DNA from 4 places in the Ferrimonas sp. YIN67 genome. Region 4 is predicted to be linked to each of the others. Evidence: predicted binding sites of a transcription regulator. Region 4 holds the regulator's gene; each other region holds the start of a gene.
What was found. The regulator LexA, encoded in region 4, represses DNA repair genes until DNA is damaged. The targets are predictions, from matches to a motif close to TACTGTATNNNNATACAGTA.

Region 1 (7,934 bases), 100 kb from region 4:
GTTGTTCGGTGATGATGTTGCAGAGCTGGTCGAAGGGGTCTCCAAACTCGATAAGCTCAAATTCCGCGATCGGGAAGAGGCACAGGCAGAAAACTTCCGCAAGATGGTCATGGCCATGGTGCAGGATATCCGCGTGATCCTCATCAAGCTGGCTGACCGTACCCACAACATGCGCACCCTGGGCGCCCTGCGTCCGGACAAGCGTCGCCGTATCGCCCGGGAAACCCTCGAGATCTACGCCCCGCTGGCCAATCGCCTGGGGATCCATAACGTTAAGAACGAACTGGAGGATCTGGGCTTCCGCGCCATGTATCCGATGCGCTATCGGGTATTGAAAGAGGTGGTCTCCAAGGCTCGTGGTAACCGCAAGGAGATCATGAACAACATCGAGGCCGCCATCATAGGCCGGCTCGATGAACTGGGCGTGGACTATCGCCTGCGCAGCCGCGAAAAAAACCTCTACTCCATCTACAACAAGATGGTGAACAAAGAGATCCAGTTTGAACAGGTGATGGACATTTATGCCTGTCGCATCACCGTCAGCAGCATCGACACCAGTTACCGTGCCCTTGGAGCGATGCACACCCTGTATAAGCCGATGATCGGTCGCTTCAAGGATTACATCGCCATCCCCAAGGCCAACGGCTATCAAAGTCTGCACACTTCCCTGTTTGGCCCCCACGGGGTGCCCGTGGAGATCCAGATCCGCACCGAGGATATGGATCAGATGGCCGACAAGGGTGTCGCCGCGCACTGGCTCTATAAGAGCGACGATGACAACGCGACCACCACGCAGATCCGTGCCCGTAAATGGATGCAGAGCCTGCTGGAGCTGCAGCAGAGTGCTGGCAACTCCTTCGAATTTATTGAATCGGTGAAGAACGATATGTTCCCGGACGAGATCTACGTATTCTCGCCCAAGGGCCGTATCCTCGAACTGCCAGTGGGCGCAACCGCCGTCGATTTCGCCTATGCAGTCCACACCGATGTGGGCAACCAGTGTGTCGGCGCCCGGGTCAACCGCAAGGCCTACCCACTAAGCCAGCCGCTCAAATCCGGTCAGACCGTTGAGATCATCACTGCGCCGGGTGCCAGGCCTAATGCGGCCTGGCTCAACTTTGTGGTCTCGGGCAAGGCCCGCGCCAAGATCCGCCAGGTACTGAAAAACGTCGAACAGACGGAGTCCGTCAACCTGGGCCGCCGCCTGCTCAACCACGCCCTGGGGGAGCTGCGCCTGGATGACATTGCTGAAGATCAGGTTCAGAGCGTGATCGCGGACTCCAACTACGACAACTTGGACAGCCTGCTCTCCGCCATCGGCCTTGGCGATGTGATGAGCCTGGTAGTCGCCCAGCGACTTCGTGGTGATGCCGACTCCCTCAAGGCACGGGAAGACTCCAAACTGCCCATCAAGGGTGCCGAGGGGATGCTGGTCACTTTCGCCAAATGCTGTCGCCCCATCGAGGGTGATGACGTGGTGGCTCATATCAGTCCGGGCAAGGGGCTGGTGGTCCACCGAGACACCTGTCGCAACATCGTCAAGTCCATGGAGTCCGATCCGGAGAAGTTTATGCCGGTAGAGTGGACCGATGACGTGGATGCCGAGTACGTCACCGAACTGCGAGTCGAGATCGTCAACCACCAGGGCGCATTGGCCAAGCTGACCTCGGTCGTGGCCAGTGCCGAAGCCAATATTCAGAATTTGAATACCGAAGATAAAGACGGGCGGATCTACGCCATCAACATGACCCTGACGGTGGCCAACCGGGTGCATTTTGCCAATGTTTTGCGCAAGATCCGGGTGCTGCCAGAGGTGATGCGCGCCTCCCGAGGACGTAACTAAGGACCCCCTCATGGCTGAGAAAATCATTATCCATACCGACAAGGCGCCCGCCGCCATTGGCACCTACTCCCAGGCCGTCAAGGTCGACAACACCGTTTACCTGTCCGGTCAGATCCCACTGGATCCCGTCACCATGGAGAAGGTCAGCGAAGAGTTTGAGGCCCAGGTAGTCCAGGTCTTTAAAAACCTTCAAGCCGTATGTGAAGCCGCAGGCGGCAGCCTGCAGGACATCGTCAAACTGAACATCTTCATGCTGGACCTGGCCAACTTCGCCAAGATCAACGAGATTATGGGTCAGTACATCCAGGAGCCCTACCCGGCCCGCGCCGCCGTCGGCATCAAAGAGCTGCCCAAGGGTGTGCTGGTGGAGATGGACGGTGTGATGGTGCTGTAAGCCCCCATTATCCCAAGAAAACGGGGGCCTGAGGTCCCCGTTGTTGTATTCACAGAGTCAAACAATATGAGCCCAGAACGCCTCGCCCGCATCAATGCCATGCTGGATAACCGCCAGCCGGACCTGACTGTCTGCCTGGAGCATATCCATAAACCCCATAACCTGTCCGCCGTGATCCGCACCGCCGATGCCGTCGGGATCCCCGAGGTCCATGCCATCTGGCTGGCCGAGCAGGGCCGGATCTCCAATCACAAGGCATCGGGCTCGAGTCAGTGGGTCGATATCCGCAGCCACAATAATACTGCCGAGGCGGTTAGGCATTTTCGCGAGCAGGGGATGCAGGTGATCGTCACCAACCTGTCGGACTCGGCCAAAGACTACCGGGAGATCGACTATACCAAGCCGACAGCCCTAATGATGGGCAATGAGCGTGACGGGATCAGCGCCGAGGCCCTGGCGTTGGCCGATCAGGAGATCATCGTCCCCATGGTGGGCATGGTACAGTCCCTCAATGTCTCCGTGGCGGCCGCCCTCATTCTCTATGAAGCCCAGCGTCAGCGCCAAGGAGCTGGCCAGTATGGCCAGCGCAAGCTGGATGAGGCGCTCTGCCAGCGCCATCTGTTCGAGGGGGGCCACCCCATCTTTGCCAAGATCTGTCGGCAGAAAGGTCTGCCTTACCCTCATATCGATGAGCTGGGCCAGATCCAGGCCGACGACAGCTGGTGGCAAAAGGTGCAGATGAACCGCAGCGCTTGGGAACACCTGGATGATGAGGCGAGTCTCTAAGCACCAAACAAAAAGCGGCCCCAGAGGCCGCTTTTTATTTTGCACGTTCACCCCTGTTGTCTACAGTTTTTGTTACTTATCCGTTACTTTTGGGACTGGTACGACCGGTTTTTGCTATCTGAGTCGTGCCCGCCAGCGCCATACTGTCGGATATAGAGGCTACGTCATGAAACGTGCCCGATCAGAGGCCGAATACGGCCCATAACGATACAAGACTGGAGAGAATAATGAGCAACGACCTTCGCACGCCGCTCGATATGCTGGATCACTGGTGCCAGCAACAACCGGATCAGGTTTTTCTGCGTCAGCCCAAAGGGCGCCAGCTCACCGACTATACCTGGGCCCAAACCCGTGAGCTGGCCTACCGCCTCGCCGGTGCCCTGCGCCACTTGGGACTGGAGCGTGGCGAAAAGGTGGCCATCCTATCCAAAAACTGCGCCGAATGGTTTATTGCCGATCTGGCCCTCCAGGCCGGAGGTTACATCTCCATCCCCATCTATCCGACGGCCAACGAAGACACCATCCGCTATGTACTCAGGCATTCGGGTGCCAAGGCGGTGTTCATCGGCAAGCTGGATGATCCCCAATCCCAAGCCAATGCCATTCCCGACGACCTGCTGCGCTTTGACATGTCCTACCCCAGCCTGCCAACTCAATATGCCTGGCACCAACTGGTTGAAATGGCTGGGCCACTGGACGAGCCCAGGCCACAGCTGGATGAAGTGATGACCATCATCTACACCTCCGGCAGCACCGGCGATCCCAAGGGAGCCGTCGAGACCTACCGGGCCTACAGCTGGGCGGGAAGCACGGTCAGCAAGCACCTGGGGGCCACCCCCCAGGACCGGGTGATCAGCTACCTGCCCCTGGCGCACATTACCGAGCGGGTCTACATCCAGGCATCCAGCATCTACTGCGGCATGACGGCCTATTTCGCCGAGGGCCTCGACACCTTTATCGAGGACGTTAAGGTCGCCCAGCCTACCTTTTTCCTTTCCGTACCGCGCCTATGGACCCTGTTCCAGAAGAACATCATCGACAAGGTGGGCCGCAGCAAGCTGGAACTGCTGCTGAAGCTGCCTATCATCAAAAACATCGTCGCCAAAAAGATCCGAACCCAATTGGGCCTTGCCAGTGCCAAGGTACTCGGGTGTGGCTCCGCCCCCGTGTCCCCGGCCCTGCTGGAGTGGTATCGAGGGATCGGCATGAACATCACCGAAGCCTGGGGCATGACGGAAAATGGTGCCTATGCCACGCTTAACCTGCCATTTCGTGCCGATAAGATCGGCACGGTCGGGGCACCTGGGATCGACTGCGAGGTGAAGATCGGCGACAACCAGGAGCTGCTGTTTAAGAGTCCGGGACTGTTCTCTGGTTACTACGGCAATGACGAAGCAACGGCACAGGCCTTTACTGAAGAGGGTTTCTTCCGCACCGGTGATCAAGCTGAGATCGATGCCGATGGCTTCGTCACCATCATTGGCCGGGTCAAAGACAACTTTAAATCCGCCAAGGGTAAATACGTCAGCCCAGTGCCGATTGAGCGCAAATTCGCCCAGGACAGTCATGTCGAGCTGGTCTGCGTCATTGGCTCCGGCGCCCCTTATCCAGTGGCACTGGTCCAGCTATCGGAGGGGGCTGCCCTGCTGCCGCAAGCCGAAGTCAAGGCATCACTGCTGTCCACCCTGCGCCTGGTTAACGCCCACCTGGAGTCCCACGAAGTTGTCGGTGGTGTACTGATCGTTAACGAGCCCTGGACCGTAGAGAATGAGGTTCTGACGCCCACGCTGAAGATCAAGCGTCACGTTCTGGAGCAGCGTTACGGCGAGACCATCAGCACCATGCGCAACGAAGCGATCCTTTGGGAAGCGGAATAACGCCATCCCATCGGCTCCATAAGGGGCTGATCCTTAAGTCACGGGCTGCTATTATCTGGACAAACGTACAGTAATTGGAATCGCGCCCGTGACTGCTCTTGCCACTTTGGATCCCCTGGCGGAACTGCCCATTACCACCCTCAAGGGCGTGGGTGACAAGCTGGCACAGAAGCTGGCACGCCTTGGGATCATGACGGTCCAAGATCTGCTTTTCCACCTGCCACTGCGCTACGAGGACAGGACCCGAGTCTGGCCCGTTGCCGAATTGACACCCGGCCAGCACGCCACCATCGAAGGCGAAGTACTCAGCGCCCACGTCAGCTATGGCCGTAAGCGGATGATGACGGTCAAACTGGTGGATCCCAGTGGCCCCATCACCCTACGTTTTTTTAATTTTGCTTTGGGTCAGAAAGAGAGCTTTCGCATCGGTGCACAGGTGCGTGCCTTTGGCGAGATCCGAGCCGGACTCAAGGGTCTGGAGATCATCCATCCCGAGTACCACGTACTTGGCGAGCAGACCTACCCCCTGCTGGAAAACAGCCTGACGCCTGTCTATCCGGCCACCGAGGGGCTCAAGCAGGCCAGCCTCAGAAAACTCTCCGATGAAGCCCTCAAGCTGCTGGCACGCAAACCCTTGCCAGAGTTATTACCCGACGGCCTCTATCCGGACCAACTCCCCCTCTCCCACGCCATCCAGTTTATCCATCGACCGGCGCCGGACGTCAGCCTGGCGCAACTGGAAGCCGGAGAGCACCCGGCCCAGCAGCGCCTGGTGCTGGAGGAGTTGCTGGCACAAAACCTGTCGATGCTGCAGATGCGTGCCAACCTTGGTGGCCATCAAGCCCTGCCGCTGACGATCATCCCGACGTTGGAAGAGGACTTCCTGGCCAGCCTGCCCTTTTCCCCCACCGATGCACAACAGAGAGTGGTTCGGGAGATCCGTGCCGATCTGGCTGGCACCGAGCCCATGATGCGCCTGGTACAGGGGGATGTTGGATCGGGAAAAACCCTGGTGGCTGCCCTCGCTGCCCTGACCGCCATCGGCCAGGGTTGTCAGGTCGCCCTGATGGCGCCCACTGAGTTGTTAGCGGAGCAGCATGCCCTGGCATTTTCCAATTGGTTCAAGCCATTAGGCATTGAGGTCGCCTGGTTGGCAGGTAAGCTCAAGGGCAAAGCCAGAGATACGACCCTGGCGGCCATTGCCGGTGGCGAGGCCCAGATGGTGGTGGGTACCCACGCCATATTTCAGTCTGCCGTCAGCTTTGATCACCTGGCGTTGGCCATCGTCGATGAGCAACACAGGTTTGGCGTCCACCAGCGACTGGAACTGAGGGAAAAGGGCCTGAAAGATGGTCGTTACCCCCATCAGCTCATCATGACCGCCACCCCGATCCCACGTACCCTGGCCATGACGGCGTACGCCGATCTGGATGTCTCGGTGATCGATGAGCTGCCTCCGGGACGAACCCCAATCAGCACGGCGGCGATTGCGGACACCAGGCGCCCCGAGGTGATCGAGCGAGTACGCCAAGCCTGTGCCGGCGGCCGCCAGGCGTACTGGGTGTGCACCCTCATCGATGAATCCGAGGTCCTGCAGTGTAAGGCGGCGGAAGATACGGCGGAGGAATTAACAAAAGCCCTGCCGGAGTTGAAGGTTGGCCTGGTGCACGGTCGCATGAGGGCGGACGAAAAGCAGGGCATCATGGACGCCTTTAAGAGCGGCGCACTGCATCTGCTGGTCGCCACCACGGTGATCGAGGTAGGCGTCGACGTCCCCAACGCCAGCCTGATGATCATCGAAAACCCTGAACGACTGGGCCTGGCCCAGTTGCATCAGCTACGAGGCCGTGTCGGAAGAGGGAAAGTGGCCAGCCACTGTGTCCTGCTGTACCACCCGCCGCTGTCCAAAACGGCCATGGCTCGCCTTGGTGTGCTCAGGGAGAGTAATGATGGCTTCTTGATCGCCCAGCGCGATCTGGAGATCCGGGGGCCGGGTGAAGTGCTGGGCACCCGGCAGACAGGACTGGCAGAGCTGAAGATCGCCGATCTGGTCCGGGATGCCCACCTGATCCCTCAGGTACAGCGCCTGGCCCAGCACCTGATGCAGCAACACCCCCGCTGCGTGCCCGCCATCATCGATCGTTGGCTGGCCGGGCGGGAGATCTACGGGCAAGCCTGATCTTTGGACAGACTTGCTTACAAAACGCAAAACCCCAAGCGTGACGGCGGTGCTGGACTCCGGCGCCAAACTCGTCACAATAGGTATTCAAATCAGGAAGATGAGTGTTCCTAATGTATCAAGACGATGACGATCAGAGCCGTTCCAATCTCAACCAGCTCGCCCTGATTGTGGTATTGCTGGTAATGATTGCCTGTGGTGCCGGATGGTACTACTTCCTCCGACAGGCCCCGGCGCCTGAGCCCGATCCTGTGCCCCAGGTAGTGGTGAATGAACCAACCCTACCCGAGCAACCCTTGCCCACTGAGCCGGTGCCTGAGCCAGAACCGAAACCGGAGCCGATCCCTGAACCCGAGGCGAAACCAGAGCCGGTTGAGGAAGTCGAGCCCGTGGTACAACCGGATCCCCTCCCGGGACTGGATAACAGCGATCCCTTTGCCCAGGAACAACTCAACCTGATCGCCGATGGCATGATGATCGACTCCGCCGTGCGCGACAATAACCTGTTCCGTCGCCTTGTCGTCTTCGTCGATAACCTGGCCGGGGGCGAAGTCATGCGCCAGCAGGGTCCGTTTGAGCCTCTGAAGCAGGACTTTATTGCCCTGGAGGTAAACAACAGCCTGTATCTGGATCCGGAGGGATACCGCCGCTATGACAAGCATGCCGACTTCCTCTATCGCCTCAAAGAGGATCTGCTACGGGATACATACCTGAGGGTGGAGCCCCTGCTGGATGAAGCCTATCAGGAGCTGGGCTATGACGCCGGACGCTTCCGCGGCACCCTGCTCAGCGCCATCGACCTGTTGCTGCGTGCTCCGGAATACGAACAGCCACTGCTGCTGGAAAGCCATACGG
Region 2 (7,934 bases), on a different contig from region 4:
GGCGGTTAATTTCATAAATTAAAAAGAGCGTTCATGTCGTATCGAACCCTTTTGCCCCAAGCGTGGGTAAAGTGGCTGGCCCCTCTGGGGCTGGCCCTTGTTCTCTGTGGCTGTGCCCCACAGGCGAGCGTTGAGTCCATCAGTGGGCGTACCATGGGCACCAGCTACCACATCTCCTGGGTTTCCGATCCGGGATCACAACAGCCCCAGTTGGTTCAGGCGGCGGTGGATACCCGGCTGGAGCAGATCAACGATTCCATGTCCAACTGGCGCAGGAACTCCTTGATCAGTCAGTTCAACGATCATCACTATGACACCCCGATGCGGCTGGACCCGGACTTTATTGCAGTGCTGCATGAGTCCAAGCGGCTGCACGACCTGACCGAGGGGGCGCTGGATATCACCATCTCCCCCTTGATCAATCTCTGGGGATTTGGTCCGGATGGTCGGGTTGAGCGGGCGCCCAGTGCCGAGGCCATCGCCGAGGCGATGGCCCATACCGGGATGACCCATCTCCATCTGGAGGGGCTGATGGCCAGCAAATCACAGCCTGGCCTGACCCTGAACGTGGCGTCCATCGCCAAGGGCTATGGCGTGGATGCGGTGGCCGAGTTGCTTGAGCAGCGGGGGATCGAAAACTACCTTGTGGAGATCGGCGGCGAGCTGCGGTTGCGCGGGTTTAAACCCGATGGCAAGCGCTGGCGTGTCGCCGTCGAGCTGCCGGATACGCACGGCCGAAAGGTGGCTCAGATCATCGAGCCCGGAGATCGGGCCATCGCCACCTCAGGGGACTATCGCAACTTCTTTGAGGAGAATGGTCGGCGCTTCTCCCACCTGTTGGATCCTCGCACTGGCGAGCCGGTCAACACCCGTTTGGCGTCTGCCACCGTGCTGGATGACTCGGCGATGACGGCGGATGCCCTGGCCACAGCCTTCATCGTAATGGGCACCGAAGACTCCCTGGCACTGGCTGAACGTGAGTCTCTGCCGGTGATGTTGATTGAAAAAAGCGTCGAAGGGGAGTATGAAGTGATCTATTCCAGTGCGTATCGTCCGTTTCTACAGGAGCCTGTTCAATGACCACCTTTATTGCCACCTTTGTCCTGATGCTGGCGGTGATCCTCATGATGTCCGTGGGATATCTGATCAAGCGCAAGACCATCAGCGGTTCTTGCGGCGGCCTTGGCGGGATCGGCATCGAGAAAGCCTGCGATTGCCCCGAGCCCTGCGACAAGCGCAAGGCCAAGATGGCGAAAGAGGCCGCCCGGCAGGAAGCGGAAGCGGCGCGCCGTGCCCGTTTTGGGTCCGACCGGATCCTGTAACGCTCAAAATAAACAAACAAACCGCCTTCGGGCGGTTTTTTGTTGTGTGGATAAGCGCTCAGCAACCTGTTGCGGTTCAGGTGCGACCTACCTATTGAGTCAATCAATCGAGCGCGAGTATTGATCGCATTGTGATAGACGGGGCGGCTCATCCCGTTTAAAGCGTACCCTCCAGCACCGACTGGATTGAATTGAAAAGAGGCCAGGCCCCTTTTCCCACGCGTCTAGATGCCGTTCCCCAGTTATTGGCAAGTAAACACGGTTTTAAGGTGGAACTCAGATGCCCGTCTTCGCTCGTGTTGTGCGGCCGCAAAGGCCAAGGCTGAGTTGAGAAACTTGTTGCTGGTTTCAATCTCAGGTATTTGCGTCGCATCCGATTCGAGCTGTTGAGTGGTGACGACAAATCGGTTCATTCCCGCCTGTTTGCAGGTCAATAGAGCGTCGTTTCTCAGGATCTGGTATACCTCAAGTTCCGATTCGGCGCTGGCAAATGAGTGATATTCGCCGTCTGCCATTGGCATCACACTGCCTTGCAGGCTTGCGCAGGCGGTTAAGCCGAGGCTCATTATGATGAGCAGCGGGGCCTTCCATAGTTGAGTTGTCATTGATGCCGTGTCCTTTTTATTTTTATTGTTTCTGTCGTGGTAGCCGTGAGGAAATTATGACGGGGAGCATCCGGTTACAGAAAGCCACCACTTCACAATTTTAAAAATTAAAACAGTAGCTTGTGGTTTGTGGCAGTCATGACTCAAGGCAGTGTAAGTGCAGTTTTCAGCCTTGATATTGGCGTTGGCGTCAGGGTCGGTTTGAGGGGGGACGCGCGTTTGGAATGAGACCGCTTGCTCGGATGATTGTGAAGGCAACAGGTCGAGCTTGATGCCTGAATTGGCCGTTACGGGCGCGGGGCAGCGGGAATCATCAAAGTGTCATAGGCCACTCCAATGGCGGGGCATGTCAGTTTTGCGTTGGCTGGGCCATCACCGGCAACGAGGCATTGTGGCACCCTTGCCATCGGAGGTGGGGAGTGGAAGCCAGGGGGGAGCCAGGGCGCTGGTTCCATACGGATCAGCGGTCAGGGCTTTTGCAGGCCAAGTTGCGCTGCAGGCAGGGGCGGCCGGGAAAAATGCGGCCGCCCCTTGGGGCTATCGGCATAGGGAAGAGATCGCGGGCCACTGGTAGATGTATTCTCGGACGCGGGTACCGCAGGGGGCGTCCCACAGGCTCTCCCTGATCTGCTGGGCCCCCAGGGCCGAATAGAAACGGATGGCGTTATTATTGTCCGCCAGGACGTGAAGGTAGAGTGGCCCCTCCGTTTGGTGGGTCTGCAACCAGTGGGTGGCCTGCTCAAGTAATGCCGTACCCAGTCCCTGGCCCCGGTAGTGGGCGCCGATATGCAGATTTTCCAGGTAATGGCCCAGCTCCGGATCCTGGTTGGCCCGAATGCAGATAAAGCCGGCCAGTGTCTTGCCATCTATTGCCAGCAGGGTCCAGAGTTCAGGGTTATCGGCTCCCAATTGGCCGGCCCAGTGATCTCGATGATCCTGGGACAGGCGCTGATCGAGGTAGGCGTCGGTAAGGATGGTTCGATAGACCTGTTGCCAGCTGGCCGTATGCAGTTGGGCGATGCTGAGGTGATCCGAATAGCCAGCGAGCCGAAATTCCACGTTACTCTCCTGATAAGGGTAGGGGTAGGCACTTAGGTGTTAAGCTATCCCTTTGTTAGGAAAGCGTTTTGTGTAGGGTGCCGGGATTGAGTATCTTAGTGCTCCGCCGTCACCTCGGCAAGAACGGGACGGCTTAGTGCGCCCCTTCATGGGATGTGTTCACGCGCAAAGTGTCGATGAACCGCTTCAAGGGAAAGTGATCCGAGCTCGGTGCTGGAGATCAGGACGCTTGGCCTGAGGGATCTCTATGGTAGAATACTGTTTATTTATACAGTTAAGTGGTGAGGCCAATGGAGCAGGGGCTGCGCAAGATCATCCATGTGGACATGGACTGCTTTTTTGCCGCTGTGGAGATGCGGGATTTTCCCGAGTTGCGGGATAAACCCATTGCGGTGGGTGGCCCCGCCAACAGCCGCGGGGTGATCTCCACCTGTAACTACGAAGCGCGCAAGTATGGCGTGCGCAGCGCCATGCCCAGCAGCGAGGCGCTGCGGCGCTGTCGGCACCTGGTGCTGGTGCCGGGGCGCATGTCGGTGTACAAGGCGGTCAGTGCCCAGATCCGGGCGGTATTTGAGCGTTATACCGAACTGATTGAACCCCTCTCCCTGGATGAAGCCTTCCTCGATGTCACCGACAGTCCCCATTGTCGGGGCAGTGCCACCCTGATGGCCCAGCAGATCCGCGCCGAGATCCTGGCGGAGACGGGCCTGACGGCGTCCGCTGGCATCGCGCCCAACAAGTTCCTTGCTAAGATCGCCTCCGATGAGAACAAGCCCAACGGTCAGTGCGTGATCCTGCCGGAGCAATGCGCCGAGTTTGCCGCCGGTTTGTCATTGCGCAAGATCCCCGGTGTCGGCCCTCGCACCGCCGAACGCCTGGCCGAGCATGGCCTGCACACCGGGGCGGATGTACTCAAGCAGTCGCCGGAGCAGTTGGTCCAGTGGCTGGGCAAGTTTGGCCCCGTGCTGCATCAGCGCGCCCAGGGGATAGATCCTCGGCAGGTGCAAACTCACAGGGTACGCAAATCCGTGGGCGTGGAGACCACGGTATCTCAGGATCTTAGAGACGAGTCCGCCTGCCTGGAGATCTTGCTGGAGCTGTTGCCAGAACTCGCCCGTCGCTTGGGTGAGCGGCCGTTTAAAGGGTTGAACGTCAAATTGAAATTCAGTGATTTTCAACAGACCACGGTGGCCTGTCCGGGCAGTACGCTGGATCCCGCCAAGCTGGCGGCCCTGTTGCATACCGGGTACCTGAGGGGAAGGGGCAAGGGCGTGCGTCTGGTGGGGGTGAGCGTCAGCCTGGCCGAAACCTCGACTCCTCAGCTCAGTCTGTTGTGAGCCCCTGCACAGTACGGGCGGGTTATGGCATCAGAATCCCGTTCATTGATCCGGGTCAAGACGAGCTCCTGGGGGCCTTCTAGGCTGAAATGGTAGGGGCCCTGCCGCGTGCGCCCCGAGGTAAGCCAAGGAGGCCGTTATGAGGATCCAGAGCCGTTACCGCCAGTTGCTCACCGCCAGCGCCATGTTGATCCTGGTCGGTGGCGTGCTGTACCTGCTTGGCGTGATGTTTACTCAGGCCAAGCCCCTGCGCGATGTGGATTATTTTGATAACTATATCGGGGAGAAAACCTATTGCCGGACTCTCAACCATTACGCCGGGGACGCAGCCAAGTTGGAGCGTTTGGTGATCTACGCCGATAACAATGCCATGTATTACCTGATGTGGCGTTTTGGCAAGGAGAAGGGGGGAGAGATGGTGAAAAGCTGTAACCGGGCTCGCCGCAGTCACATCATCGAGCGCTGTGCACAGGCCCCGGATCTCTCTGTCGAGCAGGTGGTGTTGGAGTACAACCGCCAGGCCGTCAAGGACAAGGGGCTGATCTAGGGCGTTTCATCGCCTGGTTTAGCCTGCATGGGGGCGCCGAGTTGGCGCCCCTGGGCGTCGTTACCTAATGTTGAGCTTCGCTACGCTCAACCTACTCTCATCTTCTTTGCGACCGCTTGCACCAAGATGGTGCGCTCCTTGAGCGAGCGCTGCCCTTTTATTGTGCGCAAAAGAACCCGTTTCCGGCTAAGAAACGCCGGGGGGGGGCTTGCCCCTTTGGCCCACTCCTTGCTGTGTATTGGTTTAGTGGGTGGGACCAGGTTGGTGGCCACCACGGACAGGAACCCTTATGAACACTGCAGCTTGGATCATCGTCACCGATCTCGATGGCACCCTACTGGATCACCACGATTATGGCTATGCACCGGCGTTGCCAGCCCTTCGGGCCTGTCGCGAGCGAGGGATCCCGGTGATCATCAATACCAGCAAGACCTTGGAGGAGAGCCAGGCGCTGGCCGAAGAGCTGGTGCTGCAGGCTCCTTTGGTGGTGGAGAATGGATCGGCGATCTGGTTGCCGGCGGAGGAGGGGAAGGACCCACGGCTTGAGGTGCTAGGGTGCGAGCGTGCGGCGCTAGTTGCCTGGTTGGCCAAGCTTCGCGAGGAGGAGGGCTACCGTTTTGCGGGATTTGCCGATTGGAGCGAGGCCCAGGTGGCCGAACAGACAGGGCTGAGCCTGACACAGGCCGCTTCGGCCCTGCGCCGCGATTACAGTGAGCCCCTGGTGTGGCAGGACACGGAGCACGCCTTTTTACATTTCCAGTCCCGGGTTCGGGCCCAGGGCTGGCGACTGCTTAGAGGCGGCCGCTTTATCCATCTGTTGGGGGATACGGACAAGGGACGCGCCACCCGCTGGCTGGTGAGCCATTACCAGACACTCTGGGGCCGCACCCCGCAAGTGGTTGCCCTGGGAGACAGCCAAAACGATCTGGCCATGCTGGAAGCGGCGGATGTGGCGGTGTGCGTGCGTTCCCCCGTGAGTCCCAGGCTGGAGCTCAGTGGCCAGAATAACGTGATCCGGACCCAGGCCTGCGGGCCGAAGGGCTGGAGCGAGGCGATCGGCAAGCGATTGGAACTGACTCAATAAGGAGAGCGTCATGGCGGATTACTACCAGAACGGCATCATTACCACCCTGCATAACCTGTCACGTCGGCCGGTGGCCGAGATGGAGGCGGAGTTGTATCGTTTCAGTCAGCGTCGGCCCCTGGGGCTGGTGCTGCCCTCCCTCTATTCGGAGCTGCAGACCCCGGCGCTGCCGGCCATCGTCCGAGAGCTGGAGCAGGTGCCCTATCTGTCGCAGATCATCATAGGTCTGGATCGGGCCAGCCGGGAGGAGTATGTCCATGCGCTGAAGTTTTTCTCGACGCTGCCCCAACACCACAGGGTGCTGTGGAACGATGGCCCCAGGCTGCGAGCCCTGGATGCCGAGCTGCAAGAGCGGGGACTGGCGCCGGATCAGCCCGGTAAAGGCCGTAACGTCTGGTACTGCTTCGGTTACGCCCTGGCCACCCAGAAGGTCGAAGCCCTGGCCCTCCATGACTGCGATATCCTGACCTATGATCGCAGCTTGCTGGCCCGGCTGATCTATCCGGTGGCCAACCCCAGCTTTAACTATGAGTTTGCCAAGGGCTTTTATGCCCGTCTGGCGGGCGGTACCCTCAACGGCCGGGTCACCCGTCTGCTGGTGACGCCGCTGATCCGGGCATTGAAGAAGATTGTGCCGGAGTCGGATTACCTGGAGTTCCTCGACAGCTTCCGCTATCCACTGGCCGGAGAGTTTTCTTTCCGCCTCGATGTGCTCAATGATCTGCGGATCCCCAGTGACTGGGGGCTGGAGATCGGGGTATTGGCTGAGATGAAGCGCAATTATGCCACCAATCGCCTGTGCCAGGTGGACATCGCCGATGCCTATGATCATAAGCATCAGGACTTGTCCGCCGGTGACGAAAGTGGCGGCCTGTCGCGGATGTCCATCGACATCACCAAGGCGATGATCCGCAAGCTGGCGACGCAGGGGACGGTGTTCAGTCCCGGGGTGTTGCGCACCATCAAGGCGACCTACTATCGCATCGCCCTCGACTTTATCGAGACCTATCGCAACGATGCGGTGATCAATGGCCTGGAGCTGGATATCCATAAGGAGGAGAAGGCGGTGGAGCTGTTTGCCGAGAACATCATCAAGGCGGGCAATCAGTTCCTTGATAACCCCATGGAGACGCCGTTCGTCCCCAGCTGGAGTCGAGTGCTCTCGGCGATGCCGGATGTATTTGAACGGCTCAAGGACGCGGTGGAGGCGGACCACCAGGAGCTGGGGGCATGAGTGGCGTGACTGGCCGGCTCCAGACGCATCTGGAGTGCCTGTACCCCACTATGGATAGCGCCGCCCTGGCCCAGCGACTCTGCGACACCATGCGCCTGATCCCTGGTGCACCGGAGCCGGTGCCTTTCAGCAACCACTGGGACGAAGGGGATGCCTATGTGATCAGCTATGCCGACAGCCTGCTGTCGGACAGCCACCTGCCATTGGAAAACCTTAACCACTTCCTGGGCCACTATCTGGCTGAGCACCTCAGTGGCGTGCATATTCTGCCCTTTTTTCCCTACAGCTCGGATGATGGCTTTGCCGTCATCGACTATTACCAGGTCAACCAGGGCGTGGGAGACTGGCCCCAGATCCGGGAGATCGCCAGCCGTTTCGATCTGATGGCGGATGTGGTGATCAATCATTGCTCCGCCCGCAGTGGTTGGTTTGAGAACTATAAGCAGCGGAAAGATCCGGGCCGGGACTACTTTTTCGAGGGCGATCCTAAGGCCGATCTCAGCGATGTGGTGCGACCGCGCACTTCGCCCCTGCTGACGGCGGTGCAGACCCTGGACGGTGAGCGCCACGTCTGGTGCACCTTCAGTCCGGATCAGGTGGATCTGAACTTCACGAATCCCGAAGTGCTGGTGGAGTTTGTGAACATCCTGCGCTTCTACCTGGAGCAGGGGGTGCGGGTGTTCCGCTTTGATGCGGTGGCCTTTGTCTGGAAGATCCCGGGAACGAGCTGCATCAACCTGGCTCAG
Region 3 (7,934 bases), on a different contig from region 4:
GGTTGATCCCAAGTCTCAGCCTCGTTATGCTGAGAGTGTGTCTTTACAGTCTGCTAACAAAAAAGCACCTTTGACGACACATGAGCAGGTAGCTTTACCCGCGACCGTCTCCCGCTGGCAATGGCCAACCACCGGACAAGTGATCCGGGGTTTTTCGTCCGCTGAGCAGGGGAACAAGGGTTTGGATATCGCCGCGGCGGAGGGAACGCCCGTGGTCAGTACCGCCCCCGGTCGCGTGGTGTATGCCGGAAGTGCCTTGCGAGGCTATGGCAAGCTTATCATCGTCAAACACAGTGACGATTACTTAAGTGCCTACGCCCACAATAAGCAGATTCTGGTGTCAGAAAAACAACAGGTCAGTGCCGGTCAAAAAATAGCGGAAGTCGGTCGTACCGATGCGGAGCGCAGCATGCTCCATTTTGAGATCCGTTATAAAGGCAAGTCAGTCGACCCCATGCGTTATTTGCCCCGCCGATAGGGGAGACGGTAGTCAGTCAGGGAGGTAACACTGTGAACACCGAATGATGGTTTGGGATTAACTGGGAGATCCGCCAATGAATCTGAAAAACAACGCGTTTGATGATATGGCTGCAGTTGATTTACGTGTTAGCGATGGGGTTGTGGGAACCTCGAGCGAGATCGCTAGCCAGCGTGGGCCGCAAAGTAAAGAGAGCAGTTCCAATATTGACCAACTGGTCCAGGATGACCTGCAGAAGAACCTGGATGCCACTCAGCTTTATCTGAGCGAGATTGGGTTTTCGCCGCTGCTGACGGCGGAGGAAGAGGTCTATTACGCCCGACGGGCGCAGAAGGATTGTGCTAAATCCCGCAATCGAATGATCGAAAGTAACCTCCGCCTGGTCGTGAAGATCGCCCGCCGCTATAACAATCGGGGATTGGCATTGCTGGATCTGATTGAAGAGGGCAATCTGGGTTTGATCCGAGCCGTGGAGAAGTTTGATCCAGAGCGGGGATTCCGCTTTTCGACCTATGCCACCTGGTGGATCCGCCAAACCATAGAGCGGGCCATCATGAATCAAACCCGGACCATTCGTCTGCCGATCCATGTGGTCAAGGAACTCAATGTCTATCTGCGCACTGCGCGCGAGTTGGCCCACAGCCTGGACCATGAACCCACGGCCGAGGAGATCGCCGAGAAGCTCGATAAGCCGGTGGAAGATGTCAGCCGCATGCTCAAGCTCAATGAGAAGATCAGCTCGGTGGATACTCCCATTGGTGGCGATTCCGATAAGGCGCTGCTCGATGTGATCGCCGACGATGATCGGGTCTGTCCCGAAGTTCGGGCTCAGGATGATGACATCAAGGACTCGGTGGTGCGCTGGCTGGATGAACTGAATTCCAAGCAGCGTGAAGTCTTGGCCCGTCGCTTTGGCCTGTTGGGCTATGAGCCCTCGACGCTGGAGGATGTGGGGCGTGAGATCGGCCTGACCCGGGAGCGGGTCCGTCAGATCCAGGTTGAAGCCCTGCGCCGCCTGCGGGAGCTGATTGGCTCTCAGGGGCTGTCGGTTGAGGCCCTGTTTAAGGCTTAGGCCTATGGGTGCAACAAAAAACGCCGTCCCTTTGGGGACGGCGTTTTTGCATCATACGGATGAGCGGTTAGCCGTCCAGCTTGGCTTTCAGGCTGTAGAGCAGATCCAGGGCCTGGCGCGGGGTCAGGCTGTCGGGATCGATCTGCTCCAACGCCGTCATTGCCGGGTGAGACTCAGGCAGCAGTGGCAGCTGTTCACAGCTCGGCAGACTCGCGCTCTGACCGCTGTTTTCCTGTTGCTCCAGCTGAGCCAGGCGCTGCTTGGCGGCTTGCACCACAGGCTTGGGGACTCCTGCCAGGGCCGCGACCTGCAGACCGTAGCTGCGGCTGGCTGGTCCCTCCTGCACCGCGTGCATAAAGGCGATGGTATCGCCATGTTCCATGGCATCCAGATGCACGTTAACCACCCCTTCCATCCGTTGTGGCAGCTGGGTCAGCTCAAAGTAGTGGGTGGCAAACAGGGTTTGTGCCTGGATCTGGGTGGCCAGATGCTCCGCCGCGGCCCACGCGAGAGAGAGTCCGTCGTAGGTGGAGGTACCTCGGCCGATCTCATCCATTAGTACCAGGGAGTGGCGGGTGGCATTGTTGAGGATGTTGGCGGTCTCGGTCATCTCCACCATAAAGGTGGAACGGCCCGAGGCCAGATCGTCGGAGGCGCCGATGCGGGTAAAGATCCGATCGATTGGCCCCAACACGGCATGCTCTGCCGGTACAAAGCTGCCGATATGGGCCATCAGGGCGATCAGGGCCGTCTGACGCATATAGGTCGACTTACCCCCCATGTTGGGACCGGTGACGATCAGCATGCGACGCTGTGGCGAGAGGTGCACCGGATTGGCGATAAAGGGCTCCTTGAGCACCTGCTCGACGACCGGGTGGCGGCCGCCGTCGATGGCGATCCCGGGTTGTTCGCTTAATTGGGGGCGGCTGTAGTTGAGGGTCTCGGCCCGCTCGGCCAGGGTTTGCAGGACGTCCAGCTCGGCACAGGCAAAGGCACACTCCTGCAGGGCTGCCAGGGCGGGGAACAGGAGATCGAACAGTTCTTCGTACAGTCGTTTCTCCAGTGCCAAGGCCTGGCTCTGGCTGTTGAGCACCTTATCTTCGTGCGCCTTGAGCTCGGGGACGATAAAGCGCTCGGTATTCTTCAGAGTCTGGCGGCGAATATAGTCGGCGGGTACCAGGGCGGCCTGGGCCCGGCTGACCTCGATAAAGTAGCCGTGTACCTTGTTGTAGCCGACCTTGAGGGTGGCGATCCCGCTGCGCTCTTTCTCTCTTCGCTCCAGTTCGCCCAAGTAGTCGGTGGCGCCTTTGGAGAGGGCTCTGAGTTCATCCAGTTCGGCATTGTAGCCTTCGGCCAACACCCCGCCATCGCGGATCACAACCGGTGGGTTTTCGCAGATCGCCCGCTCCAGTAACTCGAGCTGGTCGGGGAAGGTGCTGATCCGGTTTGCCAGGTTTCCGACCTTTCGGCCGGACAGTTCGGTCAACAGTGCCTGCAGCTGGGGCAGTTGGCCCAGGGCCTGGCGCAACCGGCTCAGATCCCGAGGGCGGGCGCTACGCAGCGCTAGGCGGGCCAGTACCCGTTCCAGATCGCCGATTGGCTTGAGGGTTTCGGCCAGCTCCACATAGAGTCCGCTCTCCTTGATCCCCGCAACCGTCTCGAATCGCTCCTCCAGGGCGCTACGCTGCGTCAGTGGCTGATGGAGCCAGCGTTTGAGCAGGCGTGAGCCCATGGCCGTGGCGCTGGTGTCCAGCACCGAGGCCAGGGTATTATCCAGCCCACCGGCAAGGTTCTGGGTGAGTTCCAGGTTCTTGCGGGTCGCGGCATCGAGCACGATATGGTGGCCATCCTGCTCCTTGATGATGCTGCGGATATGAGGCAGTGCGGTACGCTGGGTATCCTTGACATACTGCATCAGGCACCCGGCTGCACACAGGGCACGCTCTGCCTGTTCGACGCCAAAGCCGCTGAGATCCCGAGTGGCAAATTGGTCATTGAGCAGTTTACGGGCGGTGCCGATCTCAAACTCCCATTCCGGTCGACGGCGCAGGCCCTTGAATCCTTCCAGCAGATCCATCCGTGGGAACAGCTCGGGGTAGAGCAGCTCGGCTGGATGGGTGCGTTGCAGCTCGGCCGCCAGGGCCTCGTCGTCTTCCAGCTCATTGACGGTAAACCGGCCCGAGGCGATATCCAGGGTGGCGTAGCCGTACTGCCCCCGCAGTTCATACACGGCGGCCAACAGATTGTCGCGGCGCTCCTCGAGCAGGGCCTCGTCGGTGACCGTGCCGGGAGTGATGATCCGCACGACCTTACGCTCGACCGGCCCCTTGGAGGTGGCCGGATCGCCGATCTGCTCACAGATGGCGACGGAGACACCGCGCTGGACCAGGCGTGCCAGGTAGCCCTCAACCGCATGATAGGGCACCCCAGCCATGGGAATGGGATCGCCGGCCGCATGGCCACGGGCAGTCAGGGAGATGTCCAGAAGCTCGGAGGCACGCTTGGCGTCGTCGAAGAAGAGTTCATAGAAGTCCCCCATCCGGTAGAACAGCAGCACGTCCGGGTGCTCGGCTTTGATGGTGAGGTACTGACGCATCATCGGCGTGTGCTGGCTGAGATCGGCGCTTTTGAGCTTGGCCACGGGGACTCCCATAATCGGTTTTTGCAAACCGCCTATGATACCGCAAAGCCCAGGACCTGCACCGATCCACACGGAATTTTCCGCACAGGGTTGATACTGTATGATTGTACAGTATACTAGCCACAATTAAGTCAAATCGTATCGCCACCTTGGAGCTAGGAATGGACGAGAACAAAAAACGCGCGCTCGGTGCCGCGCTCGGTCAGATTGAAAAGCAGTTTGGTAAGGGTTCCATCATGCGCCTGGGCGATGCGACCACCCTGGATATCGAATCCGTGTCTACCGGCTCTTTGGGCCTGGACATCGCCCTGGGGATTGGCGGTCTGCCTTACGGTCGTATCGTTGAGATCTACGGCCCGGAATCCTCCGGTAAAACCACTATGACTCTGCAGGTGATTGCCGAAGCCCAGAAGCAGGGTAAGACCTGCGCCTTCGTTGATGCTGAGCATGCACTGGATCCCATCTACGCAGCCAAGCTGGGCGTGGATGTGGATCAGCTGCTGGTATCCCAGCCGGACACCGGTGAGCAGGCGCTGGAGATCTGTGACATGTTGGTTCGCTCCGGTGCGGTTGATGTGGTGATCGTTGACTCCGTGGCGGCCCTGACGCCGAAGGCGGAGATTGAAGGCGAGATGGGAGACTCCCACGTAGGCCTGCAGGCTCGTCTGATGTCCCAGGCGCTGCGTAAGCTGACCGCCAACATCAAGCGCTCCAACACCCTGTGTATCTTCATTAACCAGATCCGGATGAAGATTGGTGTGATGTTCGGCTCACCGGAAACCACTACGGGTGGTAATGCCCTGAAGTTCTACGCCTCCGTGCGTCTGGATATCCGCCGTATCGGTGCCATCAAGGATGGTGATGAAGTGGTGGGTAACGAAACCCGGGTGAAGGTGGTGAAGAACAAGGTCGCACCGCCATTTAAGCAGGCTGAGTTCCAGATCCTCTACGGTGAAGGCACCTCTAAACATGGTGAGCTGATCGACTGGGGTGTGAAGCAGAAGCTGGTGGAAAAATCCGGTGCCTGGTACAGCTACAAGGGTGAGAAGATTGGTCAGGGTAAGGCCAACTCCATCCGTTTCCTTAAGGAAAACGTGGCCATCGCCGACGAGATCGAAGGCTTGCTGCGAGAGCAGTTGCTGGTGGCGGCTAAACCCGCCGACGATAAGGACGAGGTGCTGGAAGACGCACCGGAACTGTCCTAATCAACGCCGGTGCGTAAACCCAAGCAGGGTCAGAGCGCACTGGCCGCTACGGTGGGACTCCTGTCCCGCCGTGATCACAGCCGCGGAGAGTTGAAGCGAAAGCTTCAACACCGCGGTTTTTTGTTGGTGGAGATCGAGGCGGCCATTGAGCGGGTGATAGAGCTGGGTTATCAGGATGATGGTCGCTTTGCCCTGGCCTTTGTTCGTTACCGCAGTCAGGGCGGTAAGGGCCCGTTGCGCCTGCGCGCTGAGCTCAAAGAGCGACAGGTGGAGGAGGCCCTGATCAAGGCGGCACTGGCACAGGAGGAGATCGACTGGTTTGAACTGTGCCGGGATTGCCGGGCACGCAAGTTTGGTGAGTCCCTGCCGACTGACTTCAAACAGCGGCAGAAGGTGCAACGCTATCTGGCGTATCGTGGCTTTGATCGGGAGCAGATCCAGTACGCCCTGTCTCCCCCAGACTAAAAAAAGGACTGGGAAGACGCCTAAGTGGTGGCAGAGTGCCCCGTGGCTCTGGTTTGCAGGGGGGGGATGCGGATATAATTGGCCGTTTGTATCGCCGCGCTGCGCAGCATTGCGTCCGGCAATCGTCAGTTTATCAGGATGACCGTATGCACATGACTACCGCCGAGATCCGGGAAGCGTTTCTGGAGTATTTCCGAAAAGAGGGCCACGAAGTGGTGCCTTCAAGCTCCCTTGTTCCTCACAACGATCCCACCCTGCTGTTTACCAACGCGGGGATGAACCAGTTCAAGGACTGCTTCCTTGGGGCCGAGCAGCGCAGCTATGTGCGTGCTGCCAGCGCTCAGCGCTGTGTGCGTGCCGGTGGTAAGCATAATGATCTCGAGAACGTTGGCTTTACCGCCCGCCACCATACTTTTTTCGAAATGCTGGGTAACTTCAGCTTTGGCGACTACTTCAAGCGTGATGCCATCAAGTATGCCTGGGTCTTTTTGACCGAGGTTCTGCAGCTGCCCAAAGAGAAGCTGTGCGTCACCATCTATGAGACCGATGATGAAGCCTTCGAGATCTGGACCCAGGAGATGGGGGTTCCGGCTGAGAACCTGATCCGCATTGGTGACAATAAAGGCGCCCCGTACGCATCCGATAACTTCTGGACCATGGGCGATACAGGCCCTTGTGGTCCCTGCACCGAGATCTTCTACGATCATGGCGAGGAGATCTGGGGCGGCCGTCCAGGCACACCGGAAGAGGACGGCGATCGCTTTATCGAGATCTGGAACATCGTATTCATGCAGTTCAACCGTCATGCTGACGGCACCATGGAGCCGCTGCCTAAGCCGGCCGTGGATACCGGCATGGGGATTGAGCGCATCGCCGCAATCATGCAGGGCGGCCACTCCAACTATGACATCGATATCTTCCAACGCCTGATCAAGGCGGCAGCGGAAATCACCGGTGCCACTGATCTGGATAACAAGTCTCTGCGTGTGGTGGCCGATCACATCCGCTCCTGTGCCTTCCTGATTGTCGATGGTGTGATGCCCTCCAATGAAGGTCGCGGCTACGTGCTGCGCCGGATCATTCGTCGCGCCATCCGTCATGGTCGCAAGATGGGCGCCGCAGATACCTTCTTCTACAAGTTGGTGGGTGAACTGGCCGACACCATGGGCAGTGCCGGTGAAGAGCTGAAGAAGCAGCAGGCCATGGTTGAAAAGGTATTGAAGATCGAAGAAGAAAACTTCGCTCGTACCCTGGATCGTGGCATCGCCCTGTTGGGCGATGCGCTGGATCAGCTGGAGGGCAAGGAGCTCGACGGTGAGACTGTCTTTAAGCTGTACGACACCTTTGGTTTCCCGGCGGACTTGACCAACGATGTGGCCCGCGAACGCGGTTTTACCATCGATGAAGCGGGCTTTGAAGCTCAGATGGAAGCCCAGCGTCAGCGTGCGCGTGATGCGGGTAACTTTGGTGTGGACTACTCCAAGGTGCTGACCATCGACAGTGAAACCGAGTTTACCGGTTACGATGCCACGGAAGGAACCGGCCAGATCGTCGGGATCTACGTGGAAGGGGAAGTAACCGACCAGTTGGCCGATGATCGCGAAGCCCTGCTGGTATTGGACCAAACCCCATTTTATGCCGAGTCCGGTGGTCAGGCCGGTGATACCGGTGAGATCATCACCGAGGCAGGCCGCTTCCTGGTGATGGATACCACCAAGGTAGGCAAGGCCTTTACCCATAAAGGTAAGCTACTCAGCGGTGCCATTGCCAAAGGCGATACCGTTGAGGCCAAGGTCGATGCTAAGCGTCGTGCCGGGATCCGACTGAACCACTCTGCCACGCACCTGTTGCATGCCGCCCTGCGCAACGTGTTGGGTGAACACGTTAACCAGAAAGGCTCCATGGTGATGGCCGATCGCCTGCGTTTCGATTTCTCCCATCTGGAAGGGATGAGTGCACAAGAGCTGGCGGCGGTAGAAGCCCAGGTGAACGAGCAGATCCGTGCCAACCACAGCATCGATACCGAGTTGATGGACATCGACGCCGCCAAGGCCCGCGGTGCCATGGCACTGT
Region 4 (7,934 bases):
ACTGCTCATCACACCAGATCACCAGGTTGTCGTAGGTATCCAGGCTCCATTTACTGACGTTCTGGTAGTACTCCTCCGCCAGTTCTGAGCTGCTTTGGTACAGGGCTGTCAGGCGCTGCTGCCCGGTTTCCACTCCTTGCTGCCAGTGAGGTTGTATCGTGTCCTTGAGTTCCTGCCAGGTTGAGGCAGTGGGCTCTTGGACTTCAATCTGCTCCGAGGCCTCCTCGGAAGCTGGCTCGGCAAGCGTACAGAGGGGGAGGCTTAGGGCAAACAGGGCGCCAAGACGGATGAGAAGTGGGCTCATAACGGCATCTCCAACAGCAGGGAGCGATAAGATTAGACCAAAACTGGCTCATGCATGGATTAGATGGGGCTGTGGGTAACTTTGTTGACAACTCTGGATAACGGCACTTGCCCCCGTTCGGCTTAGCCGTTCCTGGTGGCGACGCCTTAACCAATTGTAGGCTTTTGCGAGGCGCCTCGCCTCGCTTCGATTATTGAAAATTAGGGAGAGAATGGATGTTGGGAAGTGAAGTGATTGCCTTGGCACTGCTGGTTTTGGCCGGGGTGCTGATATTGACCGGGATCAAAATGGTGCCCCAGGGGTACCAATATACGGTCGAGCGATTTGGCAAGTTTACCCGGGTACTGAATCCGGGCCTGACGGTGATCATACCGATTGTGGATAATATTGGCCGAAAGCAAAATATGATGGAGCAGGTGCTGGATATTTTGCCCCAGGAGGTGATCTCTGCTGATAACGCCCAGGTCACTACGGACGCGGTGTGTTTTTTTCAGGTGCAGGATCCGGTTCGGGCCTCCTATGAGGTGAATAACCTCGAGTTGGCGATGCAGAATCTGGTGATGACCAACATTCGGGCCGTGCTCGGCTCCATGGAACTCGACGAGATGCTCTCTAACCGGGACAGGATCAATGCCGAACTGCTGATCAAGGTGGATGAAGCGACGGACCCCTGGGGGGTCAAGGTGACCCGTATCGAGATCCGCGACATTTCGCCTCCGATGGATCTGGTGGATGCCATGGCCCGTCAGATGAAGGCCGAGCGGGAGAAGCGTGCCTCCATCCTGGAAGCGGAAGGGGAGCGTGAGGCGGCCATTAAGGTGGCGGAGGGCCAAAAGCAATCGGCGATCCTCAAGGCGGAAGGCCAGTTGGAAGCCGCTAAACGTGAGGCGGAAGCTCGAGAGCGGCTGGCCGAGGCGGAGGCGAATGCCACCGCCATGGTGTCCAAGGCGATTGCCGAAGGGGATATGCAGGCGATCAATTACTTCGTGGCACAGAAGTACGTGGAGGCCCTTAAAGAGGTTGGTATGGCGGATAACAGTAAGCTGGTGATGATGCCTCTGGAAGCCAGTGGGATCATAGGCTCAGTGGCTGGCGTCGCCGAACTGCTCAAAGATACGGGTAAAAAGGGGTGATTCATGGCGTGGCTTGAGGCAATTCAGGCTTGGCACTGGTTGTTGCTGGGGCTTCTTCTGCTTGGGGCCGAGGCCCTGGGGACTGGCGGCTTCCTGCTGGGGGCAGCAGCAGCGGCCCTGTTGATGGCGCTGCTGGCCTGGTGTTTCCCCGAATGGGGATGGGCGGGCCAGTTTATGACGTATGGCACGATGGCTGTCATGCTGAGCGTGGGATATTGGAAGTTGTTTCGTCGATACAACGATAAAACCCAGCAGCCGATGCTCAATGATCGGGCGGCTCAATTGGTGGGGCGGCAGTGGGTACTCGAGCAGGATCTACCGGCCGGTGAGAGCCGTTTGCAGATCGGCGACACTCGCTGGCGGGTTCGCTGTGATCAAGCCCTGCCGGTCGGTCAGTCGGTGCGCGTTGTGGCCAGTGAGGGTATGGTTTTGCGGCTGATGGCCGTTGAGCCTTAGTCGAGGCCGCTCAAGGCGACGAGTCATGGTTTGCAAGAATGCCGTGCCTGAAGCACGGCATTTTTGCTGGCAGCGGTCGCAGCCTTATTTCATCCCTTGTAAGAACTCGAAGGGCTCGCCTTGCGCGCTAACGGGCAACTGCCGCTTACCGGCGTAGTAGCGCTGGGAGAACACCTGAAAGTAGGCATCCAGGGCTTGGGCGTTTCGCTCGTCACCGCCCAGGGCCAATACCTGGGCCGCGACCTCTGCGGTGGCCAGCTGATGCTCGTGGGCGGCACTGCGCAGTTTGTAGCGGCTGGCGGTACCGGGTGTGATGGAGAGCACTGGCAGGCCGTCGAGGTAGTCGCTCTGGAACATGCGCCGGGCCTGTTTCCAGGTGCCGTCCAGCAGGATCAACAGGGGCTGTTTGTCGGCAGCGACCTCGATCCGTTCCACCACGCGCTCGGGCTCGGCATGGGTGGCCGGGAAGACGATCATGGGTTGGTACCGGGGATCCTTCAGCAGGGCCAACAGGGCCGGTTCCGGCTCGGTTCGATCCCAGCAAAATGCCTGGGTATCGGGCAGGATCTCGGCGATCAGGCGACCTGTGTTGGTGGGCTTCATCGGCTCCTTGTGATGCATCAGCAGGACGAAGTGCATCGAGCTGCTGCCGGGGCGTGCCCATTGGCAACAGCAGTGGGCCTCGGCGATCAGGCAGCGTGGGCATCGCGCGACCGTGGCACCGCGAGCATTGAAGGGGCGTTGTGCCACAGCTAAGCGTTGGTCTTTGAGACGCAGCACATGGTTGCAATGGGTCGGTTTCATCATTTGAGTCTATTTCAGTGACTGTGGAGCGGGATCAAAAAAAGGGCGTTGCCGCCCTTTTTGTTTTGAGCCTGTCCCTTAGCGGGATTGTGCCAGGGTATTTTGTACCGTGGTGGTCAGCAGGGGGACCACGATCTCGCACAGTTCATTGACGCGATCGGTATCGGCCTCCTCCCCCAATAGCCCCAGCTCCTTGAGCCGTGAGGTCAGGGTGGCAAAGACCTTCTTGTCGAAGAACTCAGGTGCGCTGATCCCGTGAAGGCGTGACATGCGCTCTGCCAGGGCGGTGCTGTCCTTCTCCAGGGCTGCCCGCTCAATGGTCGGTTCCTGCTGCAGTCGCGACAGGACGATGGCGTAGCGCTGTGCGGTTTCCTGGATCAGATCCGCCAGGTTGCAGAGCTCGGCACGGCGACTCTGGCGAGGTTTCAGACCCTGCTCACACACCTCCAGCAGTTCATGGCGCACCAGCTCGTTGATCAGCCCCTGGACCTGACGGGCTACGTTGGCCTGATCCAGCCCCATAAACAACTCAGCTTGCAGCAGGGGGTAGATCGCCTGGATCTGATCGATCAGCTGGGACTCGGTCTGGCAGCCACGGCGCAGCAGCAGGGCGGCGATCAGGGCGGGCAGTACCATCAGATGGAGGCTGTTATTACGGTAGTAGGTCATGGTCACCGCAGACCCATCGGCAATGCTGACGATCTCGCCCATATGGTCGGTTGCCAGTTGGAACTTGTTGAGATCCAGCACCTGCTGCAGTACCGCCTTGCCATCCCCTTCCGGTACCGTCGTGTGAGGGGTATAGGGGACGGCGCGGAGCAGATCCAGATAGAGATCCAGCTGTCTTTCCAGTGCACCACGCTCCATGGCGTGTTGCTCGGTGGCCAGCAGGATGCTGGAGGTCAGGGTCATGGCGGAAGCCGCTGCGGCATCATTGATGTTGCACATCAACTGGTTGGCCAGTTGATTGACTGCTGGTGTCAGCCAAGGTTGTTTGCCCTCATCCGGGTTACTCTCTTCGCGCCATTGGGGGTGGGCTTCATTGAGGAACTGGTGGATGGTGATGGCCTGGCCGAAGTTCACATAACCCTGGCCGTAATTACGCAGCTTACGGATGGCGGAGAATACCTGCCAGGCGCTCTCTTTTTCCTTTTTCTTGCCGGCGAGCTCCTTATGGTAGGAGGCAACCTCCATCACGTGGTCGTAGCCCAGGTAGACAGGGACCAGGGTGACCGGGCGCTCGAGGCCGCGCAGGACGGAGTTGACGGTCATGGCGATCATGCCGGTCTTGGGCGGCAGCAGGCGGCCGGTACGGGAACGCCCGCCTTCGGTGAAGTATTCCACCGAGTAACCCCGCTTGAACAGCTGATCCAGGTATTCGCGGAAGACGGTGGAGTACAGCTTATTGCCCCGGAAAGAGCGGCGGATAAAAAAGGCACCACCCCGGCGGAAGATGGGACCGGCCGGCCAGAAGTTCAGGTTAACCCCGGCCGCGATATGCGGTGGGACCATACCCTGACGATAGATCACGTAGGAGAGTAGCAGGTAGTCCATATGGCTGCGGTGGCAAGGCACGAAGACGATCTCGTGGCCATCCTGGGATAGCTGGCGGACCTGCTCGGCACCTCGTACGTTGATCCCGCGGTAGAGTTTGTTCCATAACCAGGTGAGGACGCGATCCCCAATCCGGAACAGGCTGTCCGAGTAGTCGGCCGCGATCTCGTCCAGGTATTCCCGCGCTCGCTGACGGGCTTTCTCTTCGGAGATCTTCTTGCTCTTGGCTTCGTCGGCGATGGCGCTCTTGATGGCCGGGGCGGCAAGCAGGGCATGGAAGAGGGCTTGACGGTCCGGCAGGCGTGGCCCCGTAGCGACGGTGCGCTGGCGGCCGAAGTGGACCCGTGCGACTCGCGCCAGCTTGCTGGCGATGGTGCCGTCGGTACCATGATTGTTTGCCATATAACGCAGAGAAACGGCGCGGGAGAAGCGGATAAAGTTATCCCGGCCCAGGACGGAGAGGATCAGGGTTTTACGCAGCCAGGTTGGATTGTTCTTGTTGAGCAGCGTGGCACTGACACTCTCCTCTTTACCGGGGTTTCGGCCCCACAATAGGCTGACCGGCACGACCTGAACGTCCAGTTCCTCGTGATCCCGATGAAGTTGCAGCAGACGCTCGAAACGGGCCTTGAAGTCGGTGCCATTACCCTGTCCGAACAGGGGCGTGGTTCCTTCCAATGCCACCAGGCGTTCGAAGATCTCTCCCTTGAGCTCTAGAGGCTCGAACGGGCTGGGCAGACCGAGTTTGAGGCAACACTCATGCAGTGCCAGACGGTCGGAGAAAGAGTCGTTTGGAAGGACATAAACGATGGGTCGACTGAGATCGAGATCCAACTCGGTAATCGGCCGTTCCGGGATCGGCTTGCTCTTCACCATCAGCTTTTGCATCCAACTGACCGGTCGCTGCCAGTGGTTTAGGATTGTGTTGCTCACGAGGGTTGCTTCTCTGGGATATTGAATGAGTTGCGCAGAGTGTACACCCAAAGCGCTAGGCAGGCAGCTATCTGACTCTCAGAGCGGCAAGTGCTTCGCAAAGAGTGGCTGTATTTTGTCCACTCTGCCGTCATCATCGGACCAGTTTCCTCGAAGTTTTTCCTCATCCACAACAGATTGCTGTTGAAATCACCAGCTACCTGTATATGATTACAGTATCAATACTGTACGAATACACAGGGATCGCCATGAAGCCGTTGACGCCTCGCCAGGAACAGGTGTTTAACCTTGTTCGCCAGCACATGCTGGACACCGGAATGCCGCCAACCCGGGCGGAGATCGCTCGTCAGCTGGGCTTTCGCAGTGCCAATGCGGCGGAAGAGCACCTCAAGGCGCTGGCACGCAAAGGCTATATTGAGATCGTACCCGGCACTTCCCGGGGGATCCGGGTCCTTTATAACGAGCCTGAGCCAGAGCAACTGGGTTTGCCGCTGATTGGTCGGGTCGCCGCTGGTGAGCCCATCCTGGCGCAGGAGCATGTGGAATCCCACTATCAGATGGATCCCACCCTGTTTCGTCCCGAGGCCAACTATCTGCTGAGGGTGCGCGGAGACTCCATGAAGGAGATTGGTATCCTCGATGGTGATCTGCTGGCCGTCCACCAGACCCGAGAGGCCCGTAATGGCCAGGTTGTAGTGGCCCGGGTGGGCGATGATGAAGTGACGGTGAAGCGCTTTCAAAAACAGGGTAACGTCGTTTATCTTCACGCCGAAAATGAAGAATATGAACCGATTGTCGTCGATTTGGCAGAGATCCCCCTTACCATTGAGGGCTTGGCCGTAGGCGTCGTCAGAAACGGAGACTGGCAATAATGAAAACGCAGCAGGGAACGCCGCACAATCATCCTGGCCTTTGGCAAGGCACCCGCCGGCCCTGGTCCACCGCCCAGTCGACCTGCTGTTCACCCGGAGCGGGCGTCAATGTCCTCGGGGCCTTGATGCCTGCTTTGCGCGAACTGGCCGAACAGGCTGGCTGGATAGTCCTGATCAACCCTCCGGCCGACAATTGGCTTTCCTTGCTGGCCCAGGCCGGGATCGATGCCCGCCGTGTCCTTCGTGTGCGCTGCAGTGATGATGTGGAGGCGCTGTGGGCACTGGAGCAGGCCATGCTGGGGGGGACCTGTGCCGTGGCCTTTGCTTGGTTGCCAAAAATAGATGAGCGGGATGGACGGCGTTTACAGCTCGTACAGAAGCGTGCCTATTGTCCTGCATTTCTGATCCAGGGCGCCAATCAGGAAACCCTTCACCTTCCGAATCTTGTTCACTGAATAATTACTCCGAAGTGCTTTTGTGATCTTGATCAACTAACGCACAGCCTGTAGCTTAAACTCCGGAAACATTGCACAAATTTAGGCAGTTGTAATGGCAGATGTTGCGCAGCTGGACACGCGTATGCCCATGCCCGTTCGGGGAAGGAGCTGACATAGAGCCAGGTTGTACTGTGCAAGCTCTTTCTGGTCGTTGCGAAAGCAATGCTCAGAGGAGAAGTGTCTGTGACGTACAAGCTGTTGGGCTGGTGCCTGGCCCTGATGGTATCGCCATCCATCGCCAATGAGTCGCTCTGGAATATGACGCCTGGGGTGACCGAGATCAGTCAGCGGGTCTATGGCCTGCATATGACCATTTTTTATATCTGTTGCCTGATCGCCCTGCTGGTCTTTGGCGTGATGATCTATTCACTGATCCATCATCGCAAAGCCAAGGGAGTGACTCCCGCCAATTTCCATGAAAGCACCAAGGTGGAGATCGCCTGGACCGTGGTGCCCTTCCTGATCCTGATCGGCATGGCCGTACCCGCCACCAGCACCCTGATCGCAATGGAAGATCCCAGCGATGCGGATCTGACCATTCAGATCACCGGCTCCCAGTGGAAGTGGCACTACCAGTATTTTGGTGAAGAGGTTGGCTTCTTCAGCCTGATGTCTACCCCGAGGGAACAGATCGATAACCTGGCAGCAAAGGGTGAGAACTATCTGCTGGAAGTCGACAAGCCTTTGGTGCTGCCCACCAACCGCAAAGTGCGCTTCCTACTGACCTCAGATGATGTGATCCACTCTTGGTGGGTGCCTGCCTTTGCGGTCAAGAAGGACGCCAACCCCGGATTTATCAACGAAGCCTGGACCCGGGTCGACGAGCCCGGGATCTACCGGGGACAGTGTGCCGAGCTGTGCGGCAAAGACCATGGCTATATGCCAGTGGTTGTTGAGGTACTGCCAGAAGCGGAGTTCGATGCCTGGCTGGCTGAACAAAAACGGCTCGCTGGCGCGGCGGCGGATGCTGAGCAAGCCTCCCTGTCCCAACACTTAACCATGGAAGAGTCCATGGTGCTGGGAGAGCAGGTGTACAACGGTCGTTGTGCCGCCTGTCATCAGCCCAATGGCATGGGGTTGCCGGGCGTGTTCCCCGCCATCAAGGATAACCCGATCGCCTTGGGTGATCCCGCCAAACATATCGATGTTGTGGCCAACGGCCGTCCCGGTACCGCGATGCAGGCCTTTGCCGCTCAGTTGACCCTGAAGGAACTGGCTGCGGTGGTGACCTATCAGCGCAATGCTTTTGGCAATGACACAGGTGAGGTGATCCAGGCCGCCGATGTAGCCGGTGATCCCTTGAGTGAGCCTGCGGCGTCGGACGAGGGGGAAGCACCCAAAGTGAAAGGGGGAGAAGCGGAGCTCAATACGGTTTCCCTGC

Region 1: the regulator LexA is predicted to act here: its motif matches at 4,954-4,973, upstream of recG (ATP-dependent DNA helicase RecG).
Region 2: the regulator LexA is predicted to act here: its motif matches at 3,243-3,262, upstream of dinB (DNA polymerase IV).
Region 3: the regulator LexA is predicted to act here: its motif matches at 4,286-4,305, upstream of recA (recombinase RecA).

The regions. Positions count from the first base shown of each region.
Region 1 is NZ_JBXVVJ010000009.1:59,313-67,246, reverse strand. Features, by position in the region: gene spoT (bifunctional GTP diphosphokinase/guanosine-3',5'-bis pyrophosphate 3'-pyrophosphohydrolase) at 1-1,843, shown strand, start outside; gene AC2D8U_RS17195 (RidA family protein) at 1,854-2,237, shown strand; gene trmH (tRNA (guanosine(18)-2'-O)-methyltransferase TrmH) at 2,304-3,023, shown strand; gene AC2D8U_RS17185 (AMP-binding protein) at 3,251-4,900, shown strand; gene recG (ATP-dependent DNA helicase RecG) at 5,007-7,079, shown strand; gene AC2D8U_RS17175 (DUF3014 domain-containing protein) at 7,193-7,934, shown strand, end outside.
Region 2 is NZ_JBXVVJ010000003.1:451,255-459,188, reverse strand. Features, by position in the region: gene nqrF (NADH:ubiquinone reductase (Na(+)-transporting) subunit F) at 1-9, shown strand, start outside; gene AC2D8U_RS09230 (FAD:protein FMN transferase) at 34-1,080, shown strand; gene nqrM ((Na+)-NQR maturation NqrM) at 1,077-1,322, shown strand; gene AC2D8U_RS09220 (hypothetical protein) at 1,565-1,927, opposite strand; gene AC2D8U_RS09215 (GNAT family N-acetyltransferase) at 2,465-2,986, opposite strand; gene dinB (DNA polymerase IV) at 3,289-4,323, shown strand; gene AC2D8U_RS09205 (hypothetical protein) at 4,463-4,870, shown strand; gene AC2D8U_RS09200 (HAD-IIB family hydrolase) at 5,160-5,954, shown strand; gene AC2D8U_RS09195 (glycosyltransferase family protein) at 5,965-7,188, shown strand; gene AC2D8U_RS09190 (sugar phosphorylase) at 7,185-7,934, shown strand, end outside.
Region 3 is NZ_JBXVVJ010000003.1:523,058-530,991, reverse strand. Features, by position in the region: gene AC2D8U_RS09585 (peptidoglycan DD-metalloendopeptidase family protein) at 1-478, shown strand, start outside; gene rpoS (RNA polymerase sigma factor RpoS) at 555-1,550, shown strand; gene mutS (DNA mismatch repair protein MutS) at 1,618-4,203, opposite strand; gene recA (recombinase RecA) at 4,353-5,396, shown strand; gene AC2D8U_RS09565 (regulatory protein RecX) at 5,406-5,861, shown strand; gene alaS (alanine--tRNA ligase) at 6,008-7,934, shown strand, end outside.
Region 4 is NZ_JBXVVJ010000009.1:163,229-171,162, forward strand. Features, by position in the region: gene AC2D8U_RS17610 (hypothetical protein) at 1-304, opposite strand, end outside; gene AC2D8U_RS17615 (SPFH domain-containing protein) at 520-1,437, shown strand; gene AC2D8U_RS17620 (NfeD family protein) at 1,441-1,893, shown strand; gene AC2D8U_RS17625 (tRNA-uridine aminocarboxypropyltransferase) at 1,978-2,697, opposite strand; gene plsB (glycerol-3-phosphate 1-O-acyltransferase PlsB) at 2,776-5,184, opposite strand; gene lexA (transcriptional repressor LexA) at 5,433-6,056, shown strand; gene AC2D8U_RS17640 (SulA-like leucine-rich domain-containing protein) at 6,056-6,511, shown strand; gene coxB (cytochrome c oxidase subunit II) at 6,773-7,934, shown strand, end outside.